DNA from 4 places in the Peteryoungia glycinendophytica genome. Region 1 is predicted to be linked to each of the others. Evidence: riboswitches for the same ligand, from Rfam matches in the RefSeq annotation. Region 1 holds a riboswitch; each other region holds the start of a gene.
What was found. Region 1 has a riboswitch for cobalamin ahead of bluB (5,6-dimethylbenzimidazole synthase). Riboswitches for the same ligand answer to the same signal wherever they lie in the genome.
Positions count from the first base shown of each region.

Region 1 (2,193 bases):
ATGACGTCGCAACCGTTCACCGGGTCGAACATCTGCTGTACCTCGCCGAATACAAGCGACGTCAGTCGGCACCGGGGGTGAAGATCACCAAGAAGAATTTCGGGCGCGATCGCCGCTATCCGATTACAAACCGTTTCCGGGATCGCTGAGCGGTCCCAGACGGCCAGGAGAATTCGACAATGCGCAGTTCCGTTGAAATCTATGACATGACGGCACGCGAGTGCGAGGTCGTTTGGCAGACGGAGGATCTCGTCGAGGCGCCGAACTGGTCGCGTGACGGCGAGTTTCTTCTCATCAACGGCGATGGGCTTCTCTATGCTTTGTCGCTTGACGATGACGATCCAGAGCCGGAACTGATCGATACTAGCTTTGCCGTCCGTCTTAACAATGATCACGGCATTTCACCCGATGGCGCGTCGATCGCGTTTTCCGACCATACGCTCTTCGGCAAGTCGTGCATCTATCTGCTCGGCGATGGAGATGAGGAGCCGCGTCAGGTGACCGATAAAATGCCGTCCTACTGGCATGGCTGGTCCCCGGACGGGAAGGAGCTTGCCTATTGCGGCGACCGGAACGGCGTTTTCGACATCTACACGATCTCGACCAAGGGTGGGCCTGAGAAACGATTGACCCATGGTGAGGGCCATAACGACGGTCCCGACTATTCGCCTGACGGGCAGTGGATCTATTTCAACTCCAGCCGCACGGGCACGATGCAGATTTGGCGTATGCGGACCGATGGCAGCGATCTGCAGCGCCTGACCGCAGACGGTTATGGCGACTGGTTCCCGCATCCGTCGCCGGATGGCAAAAAGGTTCTGTTCCTTTCCTACGACGCCGACGTGGCGGGTCATCCGCGCGACAAGCAGGTCCGGCTTCGGCTGATGGACGCCGACGGTGGAAATGTCGAGACGCTGTTCGAATTCTTTGGCGGTCAGGGGTCGATCAACGTTCCGAACTGGTCACCCGATGGATCGGCTTTTGCCTTCGTGCGCTATTCCTCCGAAATTTCCTGACTGTCGCTTTCGTGTCTATTGCAGGGCATCGCGATGCGATAAAAGACCGAGGTCAGGTGCCTGCCTTATGGCAGGAGAATCGGGAAGCCGGTGAGAATCCGGGACGTGCCCAGCGCTGTGAGGCGGACGTGTTTGCCAGGGGAAGCCCTGCCACTGGTCGAGAAGACCGGGAAGGCGGCGGATGCGGTAGAAGCCAAGTCAGAAGACCGGCCTGACACCATAGACTTAGCCCGCGCGGACGGCGGGCGGTTGCGCATTGTTGGAGACAACAGGATGCACGACTCATCGTACGAGGCCCTCGTCCGGGCCGACGCCTTTTCGGATTGCGAAAGGGCCGCCGTCTACCGCGCCATCGAAACCCGCCGGGATGTGCGCGACCAGTTTCTGCCTGATCCCTTACCCGATGCCCTGATCCGTCGGCTGCTTTCTGCAGCCCATGCCGCCCCTTCGGTCGGATTCATGCAGCCGTGGAATTTTCTCCTGATCCGCAGCCGCGAGCAGCGCGAGGCAATCTGGCATGCCTTTGCCAGAGCCAATGAAGAGGCGGTCGCGATGTTCACGGAAGAGCGCCGGCAGGCCTATCGCTCGTTGAAGCTGGAGGGTATCCGTAAGGCGCCGCTCAATATCTGCATCACCTGCGATCCCGATCGTGCAGGCCCTATCGTGCTCGGACGCACGCACAATCCCCGGATGGACGCCTATTCGACCGTTTGCGCCATCCAGAACCTCTGGCTTGCCGCCCGCGCCGAGGGTGTCGGGGTCGGGTGGGTGAGCATCTTTCACGATCAGGACGTGAAGGAAATCCTTGGCATCCCGAAGCGGGTCGAGATCATCGGTTACCTTTGTCTCGGATATGTCGATCAGCTCTACGAGAAGCCGGAACTGGAAATCAAGGGCTGGCGTCAAAGGCTGTCGCTGGACGATCTCGTTTTTGAAGAACGCTGGCCGGCAGACGCAGTTTCTGACGGCGGCGGCTAAAGGCAGCGGCTATTCCTGCAGCGGTTGCGGGCCTGATGCGGCAGGCTTTTTCAAGTCGATCGCGCCGTTCTGAGGTGGCAGGAAGACCGGTCCGACCTGGCGAACCTGCAGAGCCGCTTCATCGAGTTCGCGTTCAGCGGCCGGCAGAGCTGCCGGCGTCGTCGGTGCCTTTTCTGGCTTCACCGTTACGATCGATGAC
Region 1 covers NZ_VFYP01000001.1:2,271,151-2,273,343, reverse strand. The annotation lists gene FJQ55_RS11125 (NAD+ synthase) at 1-149, shown strand, start outside; gene FJQ55_RS11120 (TolB family protein) at 180-1,016, shown strand; cobalamin riboswitch at 1,054-1,245, shown strand; gene bluB (5,6-dimethylbenzimidazole synthase) at 1,290-1,994, shown strand; gene FJQ55_RS11110 (DUF2865 domain-containing protein) at 2,004-2,193, opposite strand, start outside.

Region 2 (2,193 bases), 440 kb from region 1:
GGTGCTGGCACCAATGCCGAGCAGGACGAGCGACGGCACTTCGCCGTTTTTCGCCTCGATCATCGAGGGCTTGCGACTGGTGCGGCCGGTCACTTCGGCGCGCACGGCGGCGATGCCTTTTGCATCGAGCAGGTCGGTCTTGTTCAAGACGATCAGGTCGGCGCAGGTCAGCTGATCTTCGAACAGCTCTTCGATCGGGCTCTCATGGTCGAGATTGTCGTCTTCGGCGCGCTGGGCAGCGACCGCGTCATGGTCGTCGGCAAAACGGCCAGCAGCGACGGCAGCACTATCGACCACGGTGACGACGCCATCAACAGTGACGCGGGTGCGGATATCAGGCCAATTGAAGGCCGCGACCAGCGGCTGCGGCAATGCCAGTCCCGAGGTTTCGATGACGATATGGTCAGGCTTCACGTCGCGGTCGAGCAACTTCTGCATGGTCGGCACGAAATCGTCGGCGACCGTGCAGCAGATGCAGCCATTGGTCAGCTCGATGATGTCGTCCTCGGTGCAGTTCTCCGCGCCGCATCCCTTAAGCACGTCGCCATCAACGCCGAGATCACCGAATTCGTTGATGATCAGCGCGATCTTCTTGCCGCCGGCATTGGTCAGCATGTTGCGGATGATGGTGGTCTTGCCCGCCCCGAGAAAGCCGGTGATGACGGTGGCGGGGATTTTTTGCTGCAACATGGTTCAACCCTTCATTTTCAGCGGCAATCCGGCCGCAACGAAATAGACTTCAGCCGCTTGAGCGGCGATGGCTTGGTGGAGACGGCCGGCATGGTCGCGAAAGGCGCGGGCGATCTTGTTTTCGGGCACGATGCCGAGGCCGACTTCATTGGAGACGAAGATGACGGTGGCCTGGAAGTCTGCTAGCGCGGCCGCCAAGGCTGCACCGTCTGCATCGACGTGACGGCCCTCCTCCATCATCAGATTGGTGAGCCAGAGCGTCAGGCAATCGACAAGGATGACGCGATCGGGCTGGTCGAGCATCTTCAAGGCGCCCACGAGATCGAGCGGCTCCTCATGGGTCGTCCAGCCGTCATCGGCGCGGTCAGTCCTGTGGGTGGCGATTCGGGCGCGCATCTCGTCGTCCCAGGCATGGCCAGTCGCCAGGTAAAACCTGTCGAGACTGGTGTCGCGCGCCAATCCTTCGGCGAAGCGGGACTTGCCCGAGCGTGCGCCGCCGAGAACGAGAATGGATCGGGGACGAGATGCGGTCATTGCGCACCATCGCCCGTGCCCAGGCGCACAGGTGGTCTGTCACACGAGGACGCCGCATGATCCAGGTATGCAGAAGACCTTTGCACCAACGGCACAAGCCTTCTGCGAGACCGCAGGGGTCCGCATTCGTCAAACGTCGCCAAGACAACCTCCGTGTTGGCAACGGGGATTGCTCCCCAGGTGGGCACGATGCCCGTCACGGACGGCAGGTCTCCTGGCTCGCAGGTCGTGGCACAGTGTGCCAGCGGGCCTTCCTCGCCTTCCCGGAGTTGTTTCGCAACACGAAGAGGAGGACGATTCGTAGAAAAAGAGGCGTCCAACCCCGGCTGTTCGTGTCGCCACTCCAGTGGCTTTTCCCACCCGCTTCGACATCAGGCCGACCGCACCACGCGATCCGTCGCCATCGATCTCCACAGGCAGGATGGAAGACCCTCGCTGCAATACAGTCGCGGGGTCGGCTGCGTTCGGCTTGCCCGGCATGGGTCCAGGCCTTCGCATTCCCTTTTGCTCTCCGGGCGGCCTGTCTGCCGTCCGAAAACCATCCACGAGAAGGATTAGGCCCGAGGCTGGAGCAAGTCAATCACGCTGACGGCACCGGTCGGTCGAACAGCGCCGACCGACCGCATGGCCCCGCCACTTACAGCTTTGGCGTAAGACAATCCGTAGCAACGGTCGGATCGCAGCCGCCACCAAGGCGAACGGTGCCGCTGGCCCCCTGCTCGACGGTCGTACCGGGTTTCGGCGCCGACACAGGAAGGGTGGGCTGATCCGGATAAGCGGGCTTTTCCACTGTGGTGACCGGCAGCACCGGTGGCGCGGCCATCTCAACGGGTGTCGGCTTTGGGGCTGCGGGTGGGGTCGGCACGGCTGGGGCGGCGGCGAGTGCCGGTTTGACGGGAGCGGATCCTCCACTCATCAGGGGCGTGGCGAGAGGGGTCGGCGCGGAAACAATCTCCGGATCCGTTTTCA
Region 2 covers NZ_VFYP01000001.1:1,833,880-1,836,072, reverse strand. The annotation lists gene cobW (cobalamin biosynthesis protein CobW) at 1-690, opposite strand, end outside; gene cobU (bifunctional adenosylcobinamide kinase/adenosylcobinamide-phosphate guanylyltransferase) at 694-1,224, opposite strand; cobalamin riboswitch at 1,412-1,782, opposite strand; gene FJQ55_RS09000 (hypothetical protein) at 1,862-2,193, opposite strand, start outside.
Region 2: it holds a riboswitch for cobalamin, as region 1 does, so the genes downstream of both, cobU (bifunctional adenosylcobinamide kinase/adenosylcobinamide-phosphate guanylyltransferase) here and bluB (5,6-dimethylbenzimidazole synthase) in region 1, are expected to answer to the same signal.

Region 3 (2,193 bases), 2.2 Mb from region 1:
GCGAATGGCTGCCGGCCGGCTGCATCGTCTGGGGCGCGGGCGTCAAGGCGTCGCCGGCGGCGCGTTGGTTGGGCGTTGAGCCCGGTCCCGCCGGGCGCCTCCCGGTCGATCCCCGTCTTGCCGTGATCGGGCGGCCCAATATCTACGCCCTGGGTGACACTGCCCTTGCACTCGATGCAGACGGCAAACCCTTGCCGGCTTTGGCTCAAGTCGCAAAGCAGCAGGGGCTCTATCTGGGAAATGCGCTGAAGGCAGAACTGCTAACCGGCGCAAAATCCCCGCCCTTTGTCTTCCAGAATCGCGGCAACACCGCCGTCATCGGTCGCAACGCGGCCGTCTTCGACTTCGGCCGATGGCATCTGAAGGGCAGGCTAGCATGGTTCCTGTGGGCCATTGTCCATGTCTGGCTACTGGTCAATTTTGAAAAGCGTCTTCTCGTCAGCATCCAGTGGCTGTGGCGCTATGCCACCCGGCAAAGAGGTGCCCGGCTGATCGATGAGGATGCGGTCGGGCACATCATGCCGCCACCTGCTGCAGATCCTCAGCGCCCTCATTGACCCGCCGTATCCGACAGAAAACGGCTTGACGAACGTAATGTTATTACATATCAGAAGGGCCGACGCAGGATGTGCTTGACCAGTCTATGGCGGAGGTTCTATTCATGGGGAGACGGTTCCCCCACCGGATGACTCCGAGGGGATTAATAGGGAACACGGTGCGGAAGACCCAGAAGGGACCAAGACCGTGGCTGCCCCCGCAACTGTAAGCGGATTGCCGTCCATTCTCGCGGCGCGAAAGCGCCGGGCCACTGCGAGCGATCGTGGGAAGGCAGATGGACGACAGATATTCGCAAGCCAGGAGACCTGCCGTCAAATGAGTGAGACACGTAGCGGACGGGGTGTTCCGATGGATACGAACTGGCTTGCAGACCGCGCCTCAGGCGTAGGTTCATGGGCGCCATTTTGCCTCCGGAGAAGTCCTGCGGAGGAAAGACTTGCCGGACATCATCATCGATAGTTTCAGCGCGGCTGCTGAAATTTACGACGCCACGGCTGCCTTCCACTTGGGGAGGGTTGGACGTGAGTTGTGATACCAGGGGCATATCCGTCAGGGCAGTCGACCTGGGTTGGGGACCAAAGCCCTCGCAGTTTCTTGTGCGCGACGTCTCCTTTTCGATCGGGGGCGGGGATCGCCTCGCGATTGTCGGCCCGAACGGCGCTGGCAAGACGACCCTGCTGCGCTGCCTCTATCGCGGTGTCGCGCCGCTTGAGGGCAGGGTGGAAATCGACGGTCATGATATCACAGATCTGACCCCGCGTCAGGTTGCCCGCCGCGTAGCCGTCGTTCTGCAGGAAATGCCGGCGGATTTTCCGTTCACTGTCCGGGACGTTGTCTTGATGGGCCGCGTGCCATGGCGCGAGGGGCTAACCGGCTGGACGGACCAGGACCGTGACGAAGCCCGTCATGCGCTCGAACATCTTGATCTGCTGTCTCTTGCAAACCGGCAATTCTCGACTTTGTCCGGCGGCGAAAAACAGCGCGTCCTCGTGGCACGCGCTTTGGCGCAGAATCCGGAGATCCTCATCCTGGACGAGCCGACCAATCACCTCGACATCCGCCACCAATTGGAGATCCTGGCTCTGCTCGCCACGCTGCGGCTGACCATCGTCACCACGTTGCACGACATCAATCTGGCCGCCGATTTCGCCACCCATGTTGCACTGATGCAGTCTGGCCGAATGATCGCCTTCGGCCATCCGGACGAGGTCCTGACTGATCACGCCATCTCCGGCACCTTCGGCGTCCTCGCCGAGCGTCAGCGGATGGCGGGTGCCGGTCTCTCTCGCTTTTCATTCTCCCTTGGCAGTTCCTGATTTGAAAGAGCCACCCATGTTCACGCCCCGTTTGCTCTCCGCCGCCACTCTTTTCGTTGCTGTTCTGGCCGCTTCGACAGCCGCAGCCTTTCCCGTCACGGTGAAAAGCTGCAACCGTGATGTCACCTTCGATGAGGCACCGAAGCGCGCGATCTCCAATGACGTGAACCTGACCGAGATGATGCTGGCCCTTAAGCTGCAGGACCACATGGTTGGCTACACTGGCATTTCCGGCTGGAAGACGCTCGATGCGAGCCTGCGCGAAGGCGTGAAGGAACTGCCCGAGCTCTCGCCGAAATATCCCAGCAAGGAGGTCCTG
Region 3 covers NZ_VFYP01000001.1:108,901-111,093, forward strand. The annotation lists gene FJQ55_RS00500 (NAD(P)/FAD-dependent oxidoreductase) at 1-557, shown strand, start outside; cobalamin riboswitch at 654-885, shown strand; gene FJQ55_RS00505 (ABC transporter ATP-binding protein) at 1,080-1,874, shown strand; gene FJQ55_RS00510 (ABC transporter substrate-binding protein) at 1,891-2,193, shown strand, end outside.
Region 3: it holds a riboswitch for cobalamin, as region 1 does, so the genes downstream of both, FJQ55_RS00505 (ABC transporter ATP-binding protein) here and bluB (5,6-dimethylbenzimidazole synthase) in region 1, are expected to answer to the same signal.

Region 4 (2,193 bases), 1.3 Mb from region 1:
TTGACCAGCCAGGTGGTGGTGACCGCGGTTTCCTCGGCCGAGATCGGCAGGACGCGGAAGGAGATCGCGTGGTCGCCGAGGATGTGGTTCCAGGTCGTCGGATAGTGGAAGAGCAGCATGGTGCCGATATGGCTGATCGGCACGTCGGCAGAGAGCGGCTTCTTCACGGCGCGCTTGCCGGACATGGTGTAGCTCTCGGCATCCTGGATCAGCGGCATGCGGGCGGTGCGGAACTGGCCCGACGGATCCATCTTGAAGGTGGAGGGGAGACCTGCGGCTTCGCAGCGCGCCCAGTGGTCGGCAATGAAGGGATCGTCACCGGCGCCCTGGACACCGGTTGCCGTCGGGGCTTCCGGATAGGTGCGGCAGAGTTCCGGGTGATTGCCGGCGCAGTGGTAGCATTCGCGGTTGTTTTCCCAGACAAGCTTCCAGTTGCCCTTTTCGATGATCGTCGTCTTGTGGGCGACCTTGGCTTCCGACAGGCGGTGCGGCGCCATGTAGGGCTCGATCGAGGCGCGGACGGGGGCGAAGTCAGGGGCTTCGTTGGCCAGACAGATGAAGATGTAGCCGGCGACGCTTTCGCAATGGGCCGTCTTCAGGCCGAAGTCCGCCTTGTCGAAATTCTCGCCCATCTGACGGGCAAAGACCAGCGAGCCGTCGAGGTCGTAGGTCCACTGGTGATAGGGACAGACGAGCTTGGCGGATGCGCCCTTGTCCTGCGTGCAGACGCGGTGGCCGCGATGGCGGCAGGTGTTGTGGAAGGCGCGGATGACCTGGTCCTTGCCGCGCACGATGACGACAGGATAATCGCCGACCTGAACGGTGAAATAATTGCCGGCGCGCGGGATCTCGCAGTCATGGCCCATGAACAGCCAGTCGCGATACCAGATCGTCTCCATGTCGAGCTTGAAGTAGTCCTGGTCGATGTAAAAGGGCTGTTCAAGGCTGAAGCCTTCGCGGCGGTTCTTCAACTGGCGCAATGCCGTGGTCTGCAGGTCCATGTCGTCCTCGTTTTCCTGGATCGGCGGATGAGGAGCGCAGCACGGCACCGCCCCTTGGGATGGGCAGAGCACGGCCATCTCCGGCCGCCCGCCGCGACCTTGATTGTTCGTTTCCCGAGGCTGGTTTCCGGGCTCTGGAGTGGTCCATTTGCGGACCGCGCCGGCGCCTTCCCAGGGTTTCTCCCAGTGGCTTTGTGCCGAAGCGCATTCTCCACCACCGTTGCGGGGGCAGCGCCGGATTTTGACCGGCTTCCCGATTTCCCGCCCTCCCTAGCTGGGCAGCACCTCGAGCTTGGGTTCATCTAATCACAAGGCCCGAGGCGGCGCTGCACTGCGGAACGACACGGCAGAAATCGTTTGCGACATATGCAGAGGCTGTCTCGTGAAGAGCAAAATCGGAAATTGTCGTTATATTTCGGCAAACTGCAGCAACGGATAAGTTCTGCTTTCAGCGACGATGGCGCAAATGAGCGAGTGAAGGAAGATTTCAGGATTTGCAGTGCGGCAAGCCTCGCGAAACCTCTGTACCGCAGAATACCATCAAATGATGATTAACCATGCTGCGGTAAGCTCTACACTTGAAGCCGGGCACCGTCAGAGCGTCAAAATGCAGAAACTGAGATATTTCGCGGCATCAAAGACCGAGAAGGCTGGATCCCCAGCCAAGGCGGCTCATACTGAATTCCTGCGGACCGGGCGCATTTCGCGGCATCGCGATGACTGGGTCCCGGAGCAGCGGCGCTATCTCACCTATGAGGAAGTGGCGGAGCGGACCGGCAAGCGGCTGGAAGCGGCTGCCGATACGACGCATACACGGATCAACTCCTTCCACCGGTCGATCCAGTTTCCGAAGATCATCTTTCACCGCACGCTGAGCGACAGCCCGCATCTGGGCTACTGTCACGTGACGGCGGCGCGGACGAATTTTGCCCGATATGCCGATGTGCGCTGGGCCTTCTACATCGCCAATTTCTTCGCAGAAATCGGTGAGAATGAAGCGTTCTTCGAGCGGATCCGGCAGAACTATTCGCGGATGTATTTTGCCGTGGCGCTGAAGCCGGAAGCAGAAGCGAAAGCCATGACCATCGACCGCTCAATCCGCGACAACGGGCTGCTCTTTCGCACCCATGATCCGAAGGAGGCGCTGCGCAACGTGCTGATGCTCGGTGCGCGGGATGCGGAGCTTCGCAAG
Region 4 covers NZ_VFYP01000001.1:943,399-945,591, reverse strand. The annotation lists gene FJQ55_RS04535 (aromatic ring-hydroxylating oxygenase subunit alpha) at 1-1,001, opposite strand, end outside; cobalamin riboswitch at 1,103-1,305, opposite strand; gene FJQ55_RS04530 (DUF6656 family protein) at 1,609-2,193, shown strand, end outside.
Region 4: it holds a riboswitch for cobalamin, as region 1 does, so the genes downstream of both, FJQ55_RS04535 (aromatic ring-hydroxylating oxygenase subunit alpha) here and bluB (5,6-dimethylbenzimidazole synthase) in region 1, are expected to answer to the same signal.